DNA from 3 places in the Arthrobacter sp. MMS18-M83 genome. Region 1 is predicted to be linked to each of the others. Evidence: riboswitches for the same ligand, from Rfam matches in the RefSeq annotation. Region 1 holds a riboswitch; each other region holds the start of a gene.
The links. A riboswitch is a leader RNA that binds a small molecule or an ion and turns the genes downstream of it on or off. The one in region 1 is predicted to bind cyclic di-AMP.
Positions count from the first base shown of each region.

Region 1 (5,695 bases):
ACAAGCTGCCATCCATTGCCAAGGCCAAGCGCATGAACGCCCGCGAGCTCGCGCCCGTGGTCCAGGATCTTGTGTCCGTCTTGGACAACCTTTCGGGGACATTGTCGGCCGGTAAGTACCCTGAAGGCGCCAAAGGCAAGGCCATCGCCGCAGCACTGCGCAAGGTTGCCAACGAGCTGGAAGCCTAAGCAGCCATGACATCGGAATCCGCTGAAGCGAGTCCTGAAGAGAACGGTACCGGTGCCGCGCCAGCAACAGCAGGAACGGCTGATACCGCTGCTGGGCGGAAGCTGACCGCGGCGAAACCTCGCACCGGCATTCCCATGTGGCGCGTCGGCAAGCCGGACGCCTTCCTGGCGGCCGCCGTCGACGTCGCCCGCAATGCGGTGGAGAGCATTGCCAAGCCGAATGAAATCGGACCGCATATCGCCGCACGCTCCGAAGGCGAACGCGTCGTCACGCACCTTTTCGAATCGCGACTGGCCGGTTACGGAGGGTGGCAGTGGTACGCCGTCGTTACCCGCAACTCGCGCTCCAAAGTGGTCACGGTCAGCGAACTCGGCCTGCTGCCGTCCGAGGACTCCATCCTCGCCCCTGAATGGGTGCCGTGGGCAAAGCGCGTCCGTCCAGAGGACGAGGCGGGCCCCGACGAGCTGGCAGAGGAAGACACCTCGACGGCGGACGGTTCCGTAGACGAGGACGAGGACACACCCGACGACGACGGCGCGCCTTCCGACTACGACGACGCCGAAGAGGATGACGAGTCTGAAGTCGAGGCCGACTAGCCTTTGTCGGACCCAGCGAATGAACTCTTTGAAGGTGGAACCTGATGTCCACCTTCAAATCGCTGGGTGTCCTTAACTACCGCATATGGTTCCTTGGCGCCCTTGTTTCCAACATCGGCACCTGGATGCAGCGAACCGCTCAGGACTGGCTGGTCTTTGCCCATCTGAGCAACCACGACGCCGGTGCCATGGGCATTACCTTGGCACTCCAACTAGGTCCGCAGCTGTTCCTGGCACCGTGGGCCGGACTGCTTGCCGACCGCTACAGCCGGCGCAGGCTCCTGGTCATGACGCAATCGGCCATGGCTGTCCTGAGCACGGGTTTGGGAATCCTCGTGCTGAGCGGCGCCGCACAGTTGTGGCATGTCTACGTGTTCGCGCTGATGCTCGGAGTCGTCTCGGCACTTGACGCCCCCATTCGCCAGACGTTCGTTTCGGAGCTCGTCAAGGACGACTACCTCTCCAACGCCGTGGCGCTGAACAGTGCCTCGTTCAACGTTGCCCGCATGATCGGCCCTGCCGTGGCCGGCATGTTGACTGTGGCCGTGGGGCCGGGCTGGGTGTTCATGATCAACACGCTGACCTTCGTGGCGATGCTCGGCGCGATCCGTGCCATCCCTTCCTCCTCACTGCGCGTCCAGCCCCGGGCAGCCGCGGGCAAGGGCCGGATCCGCGAAGGGCTTCGCTACGTCCGCAACCGCCCTGACATCATGGTGGTCCTCGTCGCGATTTTCATCATGGGCACGTTCGGCCTGAACTTCGTCCTCTTCATCGCTGCGATGGTTGGCACGGAATTCGGCATGGACGCAGGTGCGTTCGGGCTCCTCAACTCGGTCATGGCAATCGGCTCAGTAGCGGGAGCGTTGCTGGCCGCCCGCCGGGGGAGGCCACGCATGCGGCTCATCTTTGCCGCGTCCGGCGGGTTCGGCATCGCGAGCGGACTCGCCGCCATGGCGCCGAACTACACGATGTTTGGCTTGGCGCTGATTCCGTGCGGCCTGTTTGCCTTGACCATGATCACCAGCGCCAACGGCTATGTACAGTCCACTACCGAACCCGTCATGCGCGGCAGGGTCATGGCGCTGTACATGGCCATTTTCATGGGCGGAACGCCCATCGGGGCGCCCTTCGTCGGCTGGGTATCCAACGTAGCCGGACCCCGCTGGGCCGTTGGCGTGGCAGCGGCTGCCGGCGCCAGCACCGCCGTCGTCGGCATCATCTGGATCATCCGAGCGCGTCAGTTGCGGCTCCGCTTCGACAGCAGCGCCGGAGGTTTGCGGCTCTTCCGCATCGAGTCGCAAGGCGCCAGCCCTGCCATGGACGACGGCGTTGAGGGCGACAGCGCCGTTAAAAGGGCTGGCGCTGTTAAAAGGGCTAGCGCCGCCCGGGATCCTCACCCGAACGACGCCGACCAGTCCTGACCGCGGGAACGCGGCGGGCTCTTACTTCTTCAGTTCGCCCACCACGAAGTCGATGCTGGCGAGCAGCGCCGAAACGTCGTCCGGTTCGATGGCAACGAAAGTAGCGATGCGGAGCTGGTTGCGGCCCAGCTTGCGGTACGGCTCCGTGTCCACGATCCCATTGGCCCGCAGCACCTTCGCAATCGCCGCCGCGTCGATCGAATCATCAAAATCGATCGTGGCAATGACGTTGGAGCGGTCTTCAGGCTTTGCCACGAACGGGGTGGCGTACTCGGAAGCCTCGGCCCAGGTGTAGATGCGGCCGGCGGAGTCCGCCGTGCGCGCGGAAGCGAAGTCCAGGCCGCCGTTCTTGTTGAGCCACTGGACCTGGGCGTCAAGCGTCACCAGGGTGGACAGGGACGGAGTGTTGTAGGTCTGGTTGAGCTTCGAGTTGTCGATGGCCGTCTGCAGATCCAGGAAATCTGGAATCCAGCGGCCGCTTGCCTTGATCTTGGCGGCGCGCTCAAGGGCGGCGGGGGAGAAGAGGCCAAGCCACAGTCCGCCGTCGGAGGCAAAGTTCTTTTGCGGTGCGAAGTAGTAGACATCGGCCTCGGCGACGTCCACGTCCAGGCCACCGGCAGCCGAGGTCGCGTCCACCAGGACCAGTGCGCCGTCGTCTACACCGGCTACCCGCTTCACGGGGGCCGCCACGCCAGTGGACGTTTCGTTCTGCGGCCACGCGTAAACGTCCACGCCTGCCTCGGCCTGGGAAACCGGGCGCGTGCCGGGCTCGGACTTGATGATGGAGGAAGCTTCCAGGAAGGGTGCCTTGTTGGTGGCCGAGGCGAACTTGGAACCGAACTCACCAAAGGAGAGGTGCTGTGCCTTCTTCTCCACCAGGCCGAAGCTGGCGACGTCCCAGAACGCGGTGGAGCCTCCGACGCCGAGAATCACCTCGTAACCGTCGGGTGCGCGGAAGAACTGGCTGAGTCCCTCGCGGACGGAGCCCACCAGGTTCTTGACTGGTGCCTGCCGGTGGGAAGTGCCAAGGATCGTCGCAGACGCGGCAGACAATGCCTCGATCTGCTCCGGGCGGACCTTGGAGGGCCCGGCGCCGAAGCGGCCGTCCTTGGGCAGCAAATCGGCGGGGATGGTGATGCTGTTGTCGCTCACGGGATGCTCCAATGGTGAAGTAGCGGCCTAGATGGGTCGTGGCAGGTGGCATCGCTGCCCCTTCGACTCCCCAATTCTGCCTGACTTCGCATGCGGCGACAGAACTGAACGCTTCATAGTCCGCCACGTGGAGGCATCTGTTCCGCCGGGCGCGGGACATGGGCTCGGGACATGGGCGGGGGACACGGGGCGGACACGGGGCGGGCACGAAAATTATCCGGAGTAATTCCAAATAAGCTAAGCTAGGAGCTGGCGCCCGGCCTGGGACGACCGGCGGGCAGCCCGCCTGGCCGGCTGCGGTACGGTGGAAAATACGCAAGATACTGCGCTCGAGGAGCTGAGCTGGATGACGGATCTGATCGATACCACTGAGATGTATCTTCGGACCATTTTGGAGCTTGAAGAAGAGAACATCGTGGCTCTTCGCGCGCGCATCGCCGAGCGCTTGCGGCACTCCGGGCCCACCGTTTCCCAGACGATCGGGCGAATGGAGCGCGACGGCCTGGTAATTGTTTCCAACGACCGGCACCTTGAGCTGACCGAAACCGGCCGGAAACGTGCCACTGAGGTCATGCGCAAGCACCGTCTCGCCGAGCGGCTCCTGGCCGACGTCATCGGACTGGACTGGGCCTATGTCCACGACGAAGCATGCCGCTGGGAACACGTTATGAGCGAGCGCGTGGAGCGGCGGCTCTATGAGCTTCTGGACCACCCCACGGAATCTCCCTACGGCAACCCCATTCCAGGACTCGAAGCCCTGGGCGGAGTTGCGTCACAGGCCTTTACGGATGGCGTGGTCAACCTTCTTGAAGCGATGAACGAATACTCACCGGACAACCGGGTCATTGTCAGCCGGTTGGCTGAACCGATCCAGGTGGAACCGGAACTGTTGGTGCAGCTGGACGAAGGCGGAATCCGCCCCGGAGCCAGGGTTTCCCTGGAGCGTGTGGGGGAGTACATCTCCGTTCGCGTGCCCAATATCGACGGTGCCTTGGAGTTGCCTCCTGAGGTGGCGTCGCACGTGTTTGTCACCGTCTCCTAGCCCTTTCGGCTAAGCGATCGGCAAAGATAACGGAATTATTACTGCGGGGGTTTAATCCCCTATAGTTGAGTACTAACGCCGATACCAAAGCGTTACCTGATCCGAAGCCGAGTTCTGCCAGCGGATCAGGTGGATTAGTCCATTCACTGGCAGAAGCGGGGGAACCACCAGTGGCGGTCGAAAGACAGCCTTGGGGTGAAGTCCGCAGCGGATGTGCAAAAACGCAGGGCCTTTCCGGGGGATCCCTCTGTGCTTCGCGTCCTCCGCGCGGACCGGGTCCATGCACTCTCTGACCCGAATCCGACAGCTAACTTCGCAGGCTTGCCAGAGAGGAACACTTTGACCACGCAGAACACGAGGGGCCGCAGACGCGCGTCCGGTCCTACTGCTGAGCTGCGGACCATGCAAGTCATTGCGCACGATCGGCCCCGCGATCCGCATCGCGAAGTGCGCCGGCGCAAGGGCCCCTTGCGGCAAATGGCCGATTTCGCCGCCGCGAGCGGTGCGGGACAGAAGGCTGGCGTGGCCCTCGCCGCCACGGGCCTCATCCTGACGGTGGCCATGCCGGGTACTGGCGCATTGACGGCCGCTGCGGAATCGAACCAGGCTTCCACGGCTTCGGCAGGCACTCAGGCCGAGATTCCCGCTGCGGCCAATGCCACCATCGACTTCAGCCGAGCTGCCGTTTCCACTACGGCGGATCCTGATAGCAAACTTAAGCAGCTCCTGAGCGCGCAGTCCGTCGGCAGCATCAAGACGTCATCCTCGAAGGGCACGCTGGGGGCTCCGCTGGACACCCTCGCCACGGCTTCGCCGTTCGGCTACCGCGTGAACCCCATTACGGGAGGCCTTGGGGAGTTCCACCGTGGCCAGGACTTCGTGGCCCAGTGCGGCACGCAGGTACATGCGGCTGCAGCCGGCAAGGTCACGTTTGCGGGCTGGCACCCGTATGGCGGCGGAAACCGCATTGTGGTGGACCACGGCAACGGCCTGGAAACCACGTACAACCACTTATCCTCGTTCAACGTCCAGGTGGGCCAAACGGTCAACCGCGGCGACGTCATCGCTTTGAGCGGCACCACTGGCGCCTCCACCGGCTGCCACCTCCATTTTGAAGTCATGGTCAACGGCGACGTCGTTGATCCCTTGGGCTGGCTGTAGCCAATCCGATGGACGTCTCTCGAATGCTTGTCACGCTCCGTGACCTGAATGTGACATTCAGCCAAAACTCCTGTACCGTCTAACTCGCATCAACTTTTAGAGAGTTGATGCACTCGGGTGGATTGCCTAGCTCT
Region 1 is NZ_CP113343.1:2,000,272-2,005,966, reverse strand. It holds gene OW521_RS09380 (cold-shock protein) at 1-188, shown strand, start outside; gene OW521_RS09375 (DUF3027 domain-containing protein) at 195-785, shown strand; gene OW521_RS09370 (MFS transporter) at 830-2,206, shown strand; gene serC (phosphoserine transaminase) at 2,228-3,358, opposite strand; gene OW521_RS09360 (metal-dependent transcriptional regulator) at 3,705-4,400, shown strand; cyclic di-AMP (ydaO/yuaA leader) riboswitch at 4,527-4,737, shown strand; gene OW521_RS09355 (M23 family metallopeptidase) at 4,740-5,561, shown strand.

Region 2 (5,695 bases), 300 kb from region 1:
GCCGTCATCGCGGCTTCGAATGCTGGTCTGGTCCCCGCAATGAGATGGGGAGGGGCGCCCGACGCTGGGCAGGGGGCGAATGCCTGAAACTTTTTGGGATCGAAAGTTAGGCATGCATTCGACAACAGCTCATCGAAATACCAGCGGGTGTGCTGGGTTCGATCGCTGCGGCTGCAGATGCTGTTGAGTTCTTGTTCACATTTGAAGTGTGCAACGTAACAAAGGGAACTTGCAAGTAACAAAGGGTCAAACCGTCCACATATTGAGACGAATCACACTATTGTGCCGCATGTCACAATTCAAGCATGTCCAAATGTGACCCATTCTCGTTCGTCACAGTGGCCGTTTGGCAAGCAATATTCGAAGATAATTTGATCGAAGTGCCAATTTTTGAATCTTAAGTCACGTCACGCGCTTGCCTTTGAATCTCGAGATATGAAACAACCCTTGTCCAATCCCGAACCTGCGTCTCGTGAAAATTTTCCGGCAAATCGTCTGCTAAGGGCCTTGAGAAGACCGGGCGGGCACGGTTCGGGGGCCGGTTGAGACGCCGTCCTGACCCTCTTTGCCTTCGGAAAGCGCTTGCCATGCGGCGAGTCGCGCCGTTCTGAGTACAAAGCGCGGCAAAAAGGGTCAAGACGGACAGCTGAAGCACCCATCATTAGTTGGTGGTGCCGGTCCCTTGGGTGGTGGTCGAGGTCGTGGCAGTCACGATTTGGATGGACTGGGCCGTGTACTTATCGGAATCCTTGACCGCGGTGACCCTCACGCTGGATCCGGATTTCACATCGGCAAGGGTCAGGGTGGTGCTGCTGGTTCCACTTCCGCGTTGCCGCACGCCCTCCGCCACCACAACGTCCGTTCCAAGGACATAGGTGCGGGTGAATCCATCCTCGCTCTTGACGGTCATGGAGCTCGCCGAGATGTCAGTGACGGAGCCCAGCTGCCCGACCATGGTGACGTAGGTACCGTTTTGAAGAACCACGTACTCAGAGTGGATGGCCGCATTCAGGCCACCCATGCCCACACCCAGGCCACCCATGCCCACACCCAGGCCGCCCGGGCCGGCGTTCGTGCCACCAGGGCCACCGAATCCGCCTTGGCCGTTCTGCCCGGCCTGTCCCCCGGCACCCGGCCCAAGGGCACTGCCGGTATCAGCAGCAGTTCCATTTCCCGCAGCGTATGCACCTGCTCCGGCCGCCGCAGCGACGACGACGGCGACTCCTCCGACGATGAACCCCTTCTTCAGTGTCCAGTTCTTGAAGAACGAGGGACGGGGCTGCCCGGGGGTGTATTGCTGCGGCGCACCCCACCCGGCGGCAGGTTGCGCGGGCTGCTGGTTCGTCGGCTGCGGCGCACCCCACCCGGCGGCGGGTTCCCCGGCAAACGGCTGTCCGGAATCATCCAGGGGCCGGATCACCGGCTGCGGCTGGTCATTCCCCGATAAGGACCCAGGCACGGACCCAGGTACGGAGGGGTTGTTTTGCTGATCCATGGTGTTCTCCATCGAAGTCGAGGTTGTTTGGGTCGTCGTTGTCCTTGTCCCAAACAGCGTCAGCCTCTTTGCTGTGCGTTGGCTGTGCCGAACTGCAGGCATTCCTGTGACCTGCGACGGTGTTGTGTCGGATTCTGCTGGATCATTGGCCCCGCGCGAGTGGCAGGGCCCCTGATCGCGCGGATCGTCTGGCTGAACCAAGGAATGATCCAGCAGAATCCGACGCCGCCTCTCCCCACTCGCGCACCCGCCACGAGCACGCTCCGGGAAGAAAGCCCGCCACGGCGCGCTGGGCGTACCGTGCCTTTGGACAGGTGGCTAGGCTGGGACTCACAGGGTGCTCACAGCATCGGCAAAGCACCGGCAAACCGCCAGATTGGAGAGTTGTCTCATGGCATCCTCGCACTCCATGACAAACAACCTTCCCCAGCTCAACCACCCGGACGGTTCCCCCATCCGCGCCCTTGTGGTGGACGACGAACCCAGCCTCGCCGAGCTCATGAGCATGGGCCTCCGCATGGCGGGCTGGTCGGTGGCCGTGGCCGGCGACGGTCCCGCCGCCGTCAAGCTCGCCAAGGACTTCCGGCCCGATGTCCTGGTGCTGGATGTGATGCTTCCAGGGTTCGACGGCGTTGAGCTGCTTGGCAGGATCCGCGCCTTTGCGCCTGAGGTGCCTGCGCTCTTCCTCACCGCGAAGGACGACGTTCAGGACCGCATCGTCGGGTTGGCCGCCGGCGGGGACGACTATGTCACCAAGCCGTTCAGCATGGAGGAAGTCCTGTTGCGGCTGCATCGCTTGGTCCAGCGTTCTGGCGTTGCCGCGATGGACACGGCCGAGCTGGTTGTGGGTGACCTAACCCTGAACGTGGACACCCGAGAAGTCACCCGCGGGGGCGAAGACATCCAGCTGACGGCAACCCAGTTCGAGCTCCTGCGCTACCTCATGGAAAATCCCAAGCGCGTGGTCAGCAAGGCCCAGATCCTGGACCGCGTGTGGGACTACGACTTTGGCGGGCAAGCGAACATCGTGGAGCTCTACATCTCATACCTGCGCAAGAAGATCGAGGCCAACCACCCGCCCATGATCCACACTGTGCGCGGAGCCGGTTACGTCATCAAGCCCGCCGAATAACCAGGGACGCAGAATGTCCGCGCTCTCGGGTATCCCCCGCCAGACCGACCATCGATGGTTCGATCCTTCAACCTGGCACCTGCGCACACGCCTGATCCTGGTCTCCATGGCACTCCTGGTAGCCATCTGCGGAGCCGTGGGCGTGGTCAGCTACGCCTCCATGGACGTGTTCCTCACCAAGCAGCTCGACCAGCAATTGACGCAGGCTTCCCATGGCCGGCCGCCCGTAGGTGATCCGAATGGACGCCCGGATCCTTTGGACGCCCGGGGCCAGAGCATCGGCACGCTGAATGCCCGCATTCTTGGCAGCCAGGTGAGCAGCGCCGGGTTCTTGTCCTCCGATGCCACCCGTACGCCTTTGTCGCTCAACGATGCCGGAATCCTGTTGGCTCTTCCCCACGATGGCCACCCGGTTGATCGGACCCTTTCCAATGGCGGTTACCGGCTGGTTGCCACTGAAACTCCTTACGGCGATGTTGTCATCACAGGCCTGCCGCTCGCCTCGAAAGAGGATACCGAGGCCTCGCTCGTGTGGACCATGGTGCTGGTGTCCTTGGGCGGGCTGGTGCTCATTGGACTCGCGGGAACCGTGCTGATCCGCCGCACCATGCGTCCCCTGGAGCAACTCTCCGACGTCGCCACCAAAGTGTCGAAGCTTCCGCTCGACGCCGGCGAGGTGGCCCTCGCGGTGCGCGTCCCGGCGTCGGCTGCCCACCCCGGCACAGAGGTGGGCAGCGTCGGTCATGCTTTGAACCTCATGCTGGACAACGTCTCCAACGCGTTGGAGGCACGCCAGCAAAGCGAAACCAAGGTGCGCCAGTTCGTGGCCGATGCCTCGCACGAGCTGCGGACTCCGCTGACGGCGATCCGCGGCTACACCGAGCTGTTGCGCATGACGGAGACGTTCACCGAGGACGGCCGCAAGTCGCTGGGACGGGTCCAAAGCCAGTCCGAACGGATGACCACCCTCGTGGAGGACCTCCTTCTCTTGGCGCGGCTGGACGAAGGCAAGGCACCCGAGTTCACCGATGTGGACCTCACGCAGTTGGTGATCGAGACCGTGAGCGACGAGAAAGTCATGGCCCCCGAGCACATCTGGCAGCTCAGGCTCCCGGACGAGCCCCTCACGGTCCGCGGCGACTCGACGCAGCTCCACCAGGTCTTGGCCAATCTGCTCTCAAATGCCCGCAAGCACACTGAGGCGGGAACCACGGTAGTCACGGGAGTCATGCGCTCGGCCGATGGCAGCGCCGTTGTCACCGTGACCGACAACGGGCCCGGCATTCCGCCTGAATTCCAAGGCAGGATCTTCTCGCGCTTTGCCCGTGCCGACGCCGCTCGTTCCGGTTCCGAGGGCACGTCCGGGCTCGGCCTGTCGATTGTGGAATCGATCGTTCAGGCCCATGGAGGTACCGTCGAGGTGGCCTCGCGTCCCGGCCGGACGGAGTTTGCCGTGCGGCTTCCAGCGCTCAGGACCGCCACGGTTTGAAGGTCCGCCGAGAAGACCACGACGCCGGAGGGCGGCTAGCGCAAGTCGGCGCACCGGCGCCGTGATCTCCGTTACCTAAATGTGACTTAACCGGAGTCCTCCTGTACCGTCGAATGGGTGCGCGGGATCATTCCGGCCACCGCCGGGTAGGCGCCGAGCTCTGCCACTCCCCGGTGCCCAAACTCCAGGCAGAGACGGGGGACCCAGGTCTCCGGGCAAACGCTCATGTTGAGCCAGCCCTAGGGGTGAAGCCGTACCGCCACGATTTCTCAGTGGCCACGGCCGGATGACCTCATCCGAATCCGACAGCTAACTCCGCAGGCGTCGAGAGGCAATCACCATGTCTGATTCCAAGAATCAGTCGCGCCCTGTTGCGCGCCACCGAGGCGAAACTGCCCGGAAAAACAAGTCACGTTCCACCCTGAGGCGAGCCGCCGCAAACCTCGGCACCAGCCAGCGAATGGCAGTTGTTGCCGGCGTCGTCGCTGTGTTCCTCGGGGCAGGCGCCGCCACCCAGGCCGCCGACCAAGCCATCAATGCCCAGGACATGAGCCAGACGTCCGAATCGCGCGCCATTGCAGAGCAAAGCGCGACGCCGTCCGCCACCGCCACGCCGTCCGCGAGCGAAAGTGCCAAGCCGAGCACCGCTCCGACGCAGGCACCCGCTCCCGCTCCTGCCGCCGTCGCACCCCAGGCTGCGGCACCGGCCGCTCCCGTGGCACCGCCCGCTCCGGCAGCCCCGACTGTGCAGGTCGCCGTCAATGACCCTGCCGGCGCCCAGGCTTACGCCGCGAGCATGCTTTCCTCCTACGGGTGGGGCCAGGGCGAAATGTCCTCCTTGTTGACCTTGTGGAACAAGGAATCCGATTGGCGGACCACTGCCACCAACGCCTCGAGCGGCGCTTACGGCATTGTGCAGTCGCTGCCGGGCGAAAAGATGGCCTCCGAAGGCCCCGATTGGCAGACCAACTACCAGACCCAGATCCGCTGGGGCCTGAACTACATCAAGGAACGCTACGGATCCCCGTCTGCGGCCTGGGCCTTCCACTTGGCGCACAACTGGTACTAAGCGCACAAAATTCTTAGAGGTCCGCCCCTTCAGGGGGCGGACCTCTACTGCGTTAACCGGGCCTCGCCACATGCACAGCCGCGTCACAGGTTCCGCCTTAAGCACTCATAATCGGCGGCGGCACTCTGGATACATGACGCTCATCGAATCCACCACAGGAACCCTGAAGGACCCCGCGGTGGTGCCGCCGGGCCGCCCGATCCAACACAGAACCCGAATTCAACGCAGCGCTGCCGTTCAATACAGCACTGTTCGGCGTGCCCCCGTGGACGTCCGCTCCACCGTCCCCGTCCTCGATGTCACGATCCCCGTCTTCAACGAGGAACGCGACCTCGAAGAGTGCCTGCGCAGGCTTCACGGCCATCTGCGCGAATCTTTCCCACACGGCTTCCGCATCACCGTGGCCGACAACGCCAGCACGGACAGCACCCTGAAAATCGCCGAACGGCTGGCCAGGGAATTGGCGGAGCTCGCGGTGGTCCATCTTGAGGAGAAGGGACGCGGCAACGC
Region 2 is NZ_CP113343.1:2,301,834-2,307,528, forward strand. It holds gene OW521_RS10815 (hypothetical protein) at 662-1,495, opposite strand; gene OW521_RS10820 (response regulator transcription factor) at 1,887-2,627, shown strand; gene OW521_RS10825 (HAMP domain-containing sensor histidine kinase) at 2,641-4,116, shown strand; cyclic di-AMP (ydaO/yuaA leader) riboswitch at 4,281-4,454, shown strand; gene OW521_RS10830 (hypothetical protein) at 4,457-5,185, shown strand; gene OW521_RS10835 (glycosyltransferase) at 5,319-5,695, shown strand, end outside.
Region 2: linked by a shared signal. The riboswitch ahead of OW521_RS10830 (hypothetical protein) and the one ahead of OW521_RS09355 (M23 family metallopeptidase) in region 1 are both predicted to bind cyclic di-AMP.

Region 3 (5,695 bases), 720 kb from region 1:
TGATCGATAGGTGTCAGGGTGGCCCACGGACCAGATCACGGCCGCTGCTTGCTCATCGCTCATGCCGGAGGTCAACGCCCCGCGTTGCCGGAGCGCGTCAGCCGCTTCGGCGTAGTTCCGTAGCCGGAGCTCTGCCCGGTCCCTCAGCACTTTGGCCGCTTCAGCGTCGACGGCGGAGGCCTGCCTCATGACGCTGAACAGTTCGCTGCTGCGTGGGTGCACCTCGGAGAACCAGTCAGCCAACAATTCAATGACCGCGCCTGCGTCGACGGCCGCGGCTGTCCGCGCGCGCATGGTTTCCGGAACGGAACGGGGCGCCTCCGGACCGGCAGCCGTAGCGTCGACCACGGCCGACAGTAGCGCCGCCTTGTTGCCCACGGAGTTGTAAATGGTCTGGATAGCCACGCCAGCCTGCTCGGCAACTGCCCCGATAGTGGTGGCCACGTATCCCCTGCTCAGAAACAGTTCCTTAGCGGCCTCAACCACCGCAGCCTTCGTGGCGACAGCTTGAGCCATCCGCCTGTCGTTATGCCGAATCTCCACGAAAAAAGAATAGCATTCCAGTGACTGGAATGCTATTCTAATGAAGCCAGCACACCTCAGGAGGCTTCGCGATGGACATGAACGTTGAGCAAGTAGACACCGCGGTTATCGGCGCCGGACAGGCCGGGCTCGCCACCGGATTCCATCTGAAGAAACAAGGGCAAGACTTCCTCATCCTGGATTCACGTGCTCGCACAGGCGATGTGTGGCGGAACCGCTGGGATTCCTTGCGACTCTTCACCCCTGCGCAGCACGACTCGCTGCCCGGCCTGCCCTTCCCCGCCAACCGGGGCACCTTTCCCAGCAAAGACGCCATGGCCGAATACCTCGAGGCGTATGCCGGCAACTGGAACCTCCCGGTGCGTCATGGCGTCCAGGTCACCGGAATCGAGCGCGACGACGGCCGATACCGAGTCCAGTCAAGCTCCGGACCGATCCTGGCCAAGAACGTGGTTGTTGCAACGGGCCCGAATGCCCGCCCGAGGATTCCAGCCTTCGCGGAGGCCTTGGACCCAGGCATTCACCAACTGCACGGCGCGGAGTACGCCAACCCGGACTCAGTTCCGCCCGGAGATGTCCTGGTGGTCGGCTCCGGCACTTCCGGCGTCGAAATTGCCTTGGAGCTCGCATCCAGCCACCGCACCTACATCGCCGGAACTCCCCCGTTCCACGTTCCGGGTCCAGTGACGCGATACGCCGGGGGGCTTTGGTGGCTCTTCATCCACAATGTGATGAACCGATCCACTCCTATCGGCCGCAAGGTTGCGGTCGGCTTCACCAAGCACGGCGCGCCTCTGATCCGGGCCTCCACAAAAGAGCTCGACGCCGCGGCAGTCACCCGCCTGCCACGCCTGACGGGCACCCATGGGGGCCAACCGCTCCTGGACGATGGCCAAACACTCCCAGTCTCCACCGTGATCTGGGCGACCGGCTACCAACCGGACTTTGCCTGGATCCAAGGACTTCCGGCGGACGAGGACGGCTGGCCGCTTACCTGCCGGGGCGCCGTGGAACAACTGCCGGGGCTGTTCTTCGTGGGCATGCCGTTCCAATACGGGCTGACCTCGGGCCTTGTGGGTGGCGTCGGCCGGGACGCCGAACATGTCGCCGGACTCATCGCCGGGCAAACTGGAGCGCAGCGGAACTAGATCCGCGCGCGAAATCCCGCGGAATACCGGTCGCCCGGCCCGTTATCTAAATGTGACTTTTCTAGTCGGCTGTTGTAGCGTCGAGGGGCGACCCAATCCCCAGCTGGGCCGCTTCCGGGCTGACGCCGAGCTCTGCCGCAACCCGGATTCCGCTAGACGTGCGGCAGAGACGGGGGACCCAGAGTCTCCGGGCCTACTTCTCCACAGGCCCTTGGGGTGAAGCCGCCATGCGCGGCCGGACGGCCTCGTCCGAACCCGACAGCTAACCTCGAAGGCGTTGAGAGGCAATCACCATGTCCCCAACCATGGATCAGCCTCGCCGTGCCCAAGTGGCGCGCGAGCGCACCAAACCGACCGGACGCCGTCGGGCCCAAGACGGTGGACCGTTCATCCCTGAACCGGCTTCCGAAATTTCGACGCCGGCACCAACCACCCCGACGAACCCGACGACGGCGGCGCCCACCACGCGAGCGGCCGCCCGCGCGGCCGAGCGGAAACGGGCAGCCCAAGCCAGCGAGACCGCGAGCATTCCGGCGGTTCCACCCGCAGCGGTGGAACCAACTACCGCCCCCGAACCCGCCACCGCGGCTATTCCGATAGTGGCAACAAAGACGGCGGCACCCGCGGCTCCCGCTGAACCGGAACCCGCCACCGCAGTCATCTCGACCGTTGCACCCCCCGCCGAAACCCAGAAGGCACCCACAACCGCCCTTCCAACGGCAACTCGTGCAGGCTTCACTCCGGTGTCCTCTGCCGGATCGTCGTTCAGCCGGGAACCGCACGCCGTCCTCAAAAAGGCTGCGACCATCCGGACGATGAGCAACCGAATGGCAGTGGTGACAGGAGCCCTAGGCATCTTGTTGGCGGCGGCTTCCGTCAGCCAGGCTCTTGAGTTGCCCTTCTTCGGCCAGGAAACCCGCGCCCAGGACCAGAGCTCCACGCAGTCCGGCACTCCTTCCACGACGGCAAGCACTTCCCCCAGCACTGCAGCGCTACCTTCGGCAGCTACCCCGAGCGCCAAGGCCGGTCAGACTACTGCGGACCCAGCGCAAGGGCCGCAGCAAGGGCCCGCCGCCGTCAAGCCGTCGAGCGCGGGGGCACCATCAGTCTCCATTCGGGTTCCCTCCGTAGTCCCATCAGCGCTGCCCCCAAGCCTTACTCCGGTGCCAGCCGTTCCCACACCGGCGCAACCCGCTCCGGCTCCCAGCCCGGATCCCCCGGTCACGGTCACCCCGACCCCCACCGATCCGGCCTCGCCGACGCCCACCCCGACCGACCCGTCCTCGCACACGCCACCTGGCCAATCGAAGCCGAAACCGCCGGTACAGCCCAGCAGCCCATCGACGGCCACGCCGCAGCCCACCCAACCGGGCGTGGATCTCGGGTCGATTTTGGACGCCGCGAGCGGAGCTCTGCTGTGAGGATGGGAAAGCATCGAACCTCTTCCGTCGAGTGGCACGGCCGGTGCTGCCGGAGCACCAAGACCGCAACAGTCCAGCGTCGCCCGGACCGCTGGCGCTGCAGCCTTCAGCTGCGGCCGTTCAAGGGGTAACCGGCGCGGCCTCAAATGCGGGCAACCTCAAATCCGCGGCCGCCCCGCCCAGCGGCGCGCTTTGAGCGTCGCGTGCAGTTCGAGCCGGATAGCGCCATTCAACGGATCAGCACCGATGAGTTGCCGGACCCTGGCCAGCCGGTTGTAGATGCTGCTGCGGTGCAAGTGCAGCTTCGTGGCCACGTCCTGGACCGAACCGTCGCTGTCGTAAAGCAGTTCGAGCACGGGCAGGAGCTCGCCGTTGCGGTCTGCGTCCTCGATCGCCTGGAAATGTGAAGAGCCCGAATCGTCCCAGCCGCCAGGCGCCTGCAGCCGTTCGAACAACTGGTAGATGCCCGCCGAGCGGCTGTCCACGAGCTCGCCGAGTGGAGGATCGACGGCGGCAGCCTGGGCCGCGAGCTTCGATTGCCGGTAGGCCCGCCCCAATTGACGGACCACCGAAAACGGCTCGCTGATGCCAAGGATGACCCGGTCCACCTTCCGGCCGGCACGCTTGGCGAGCTCGAGCTGATAGTGGACCAGGACTTGCGCATGTTCGGCCCGGCCGCCGGTTTCGCGGAACAGCAGGACCGAATGCGTCTCCGTGCCGGCGCTGAAAAGTACGGAATCGACGCCGATGGTTGCCTGCAGCGCCGCGGAACGGTGCGTCAGCGTGGCCGCGATGGGATCGGCGACGCCGCGGCTGTCCTCTGCGTCAAGCACGGTAACCAACTGCCACGGGCCCCGGCCTTGGATTTCCTTCCATCCGGCCACGGCCGCCACCGCGTTGGATTCTCCTTGGCAAGCAGCCAGGAATTCCTGCTCTCGGCGGCGCCGGAACTCCGACTCGGCGGTATTGGAATCGAGCAGCAGTCCTGCCAGGAGGTCCAGCTCGTCCCGGACGCCCGGCAACTCGGCGAGGATCGCCGTCGCGGTCTGCTCGTCAAGGTCCTGCTGGACCCAGAGGTACCCCACGCGGAAACCGCGCACCAGCAGCGGGACGCAGACGCGCCCCACCATGCCGAGCTCTTCATTGGCGGGTACGACGACGGGACGCACTGCCGTGGCGATGCCGTGCGAAAGCTGCCAAGCACTGACGTCCACCGGAACCCGTTTGCTCAGGAGGAAATTCACGCGCACGCGGTCCGCATGGGATTGGTTGGAACTGTAGGCGAGCAGGACGCCGTCGAGGTCTTCCAGGGAGAGGCCGCGGCCCAACTTGAGTGCGACGTCCTCGACGATTTTCTCCACGTCTTGCTGCATGGAGAAAACACTACTTTGCCCACCGAACATCAGGCGACACCTGACGCTCTCAGCCTCGACAAATGTCGAGCCTGAGAAGGCAAAAACCCCGGAAATCCAGGGAAGTTCCTGACGGCTGCCGTCGCCTTTCATGTCGCTTGGCTCACAGCGGATTTATTCTGGAATCACAGTCCCCCGCAGAGAAAAAGGCCGTTGAAGCCTTTCGAACATGGAGCCCAAAATGATTATCGGTGTCCCCAAAGAGATCAAGAACAACGAATTCCGCGTTGCCATCACCGCCGCGGGGGTTCACGAGTTCCGCACACACGGCCACTCCGTCCTGGTGGAGCGCGGCGCGGGCCTGGGCTCCGGCATCACGGACGAGGAATACGCGGTTGCGGGTGCTGAGATCGTGGCCGAAGCCGACGACGTCTGGGCACGCGCTGACATGGTCATGAAGGTCAAGGAACCCATCAGCGCCGAGTACCACCGCTTCCGCAAGGGCCTTATCCTCTTCACCTACCTGCACCTGGCCGCCGAGCCTGAACTGACACAGGAGCTCATCAATTCCGGCGTCACGGCCATCGCCTACGAAACCGTGCAGGAAGGCCGCACCCTGCCCCTGCTGGCACCTATGTCCGAGGTCGCTGGGCGACTGTCGGTCGTCGTGGGAGCCTCCTCCCTCATGGCACCGGCCGGCGGCAAGGGTGTGCTGCTGGGCGGCGTTCCGGGTGTCCGCCCGGCCAAGGTTGTTGTCCTCGGCGCCGGCGTTGCCGGAACCAACGCCGCTGCAATGGCTCTGGGCCTCGGTGCCGATGTCACCATCATGGACATCAACATCAACCGCCTGCGCGAACTGGACGCTCTCTACCAGGGCCGCCTGAAGACCGTCGCCTCCAACGCGTACGAGATCGAGAAGTCAGTCATCGACGCAGATCTCGTCATTGGCTCCGTGCTGATCCCGGGGGCCAAGGCTCCCAAACTGGTCACCAATGAGCTGGTCTCCCGCATGAAGCCCGGCTCCGTGCTGGTGGACATCGCCGTGGATCAGGGCGGCTGCTTCGAGGACACGCACCCCACCACGCACCAGGAACCCACGTACAAGGTCCACAACTCGATCTTCTACTGCGTCGCCAACATGCCCGGCGCCGTTCCGAACACCTCCACCTACGCGCTGACCAACGTCACCCTGCGTTATGGAGTGGCACTTGCCAACCTGGGCGTCAAGGCT
Region 3 is NZ_CP113343.1:2,719,176-2,724,870, reverse strand. It holds gene OW521_RS12850 (TetR/AcrR family transcriptional regulator) at 1-516, opposite strand, end outside; gene OW521_RS12845 (flavin-containing monooxygenase) at 615-1,691, shown strand; cyclic di-AMP (ydaO/yuaA leader) riboswitch at 1,832-1,982, shown strand; gene OW521_RS12840 (hypothetical protein) at 1,985-3,112, shown strand; gene OW521_RS12835 (PucR family transcriptional regulator) at 3,271-4,485, opposite strand; gene ald (alanine dehydrogenase) at 4,706-5,695, shown strand, end outside.
Region 3: linked by a shared signal. The riboswitch ahead of OW521_RS12840 (hypothetical protein) and the one ahead of OW521_RS09355 (M23 family metallopeptidase) in region 1 are both predicted to bind cyclic di-AMP.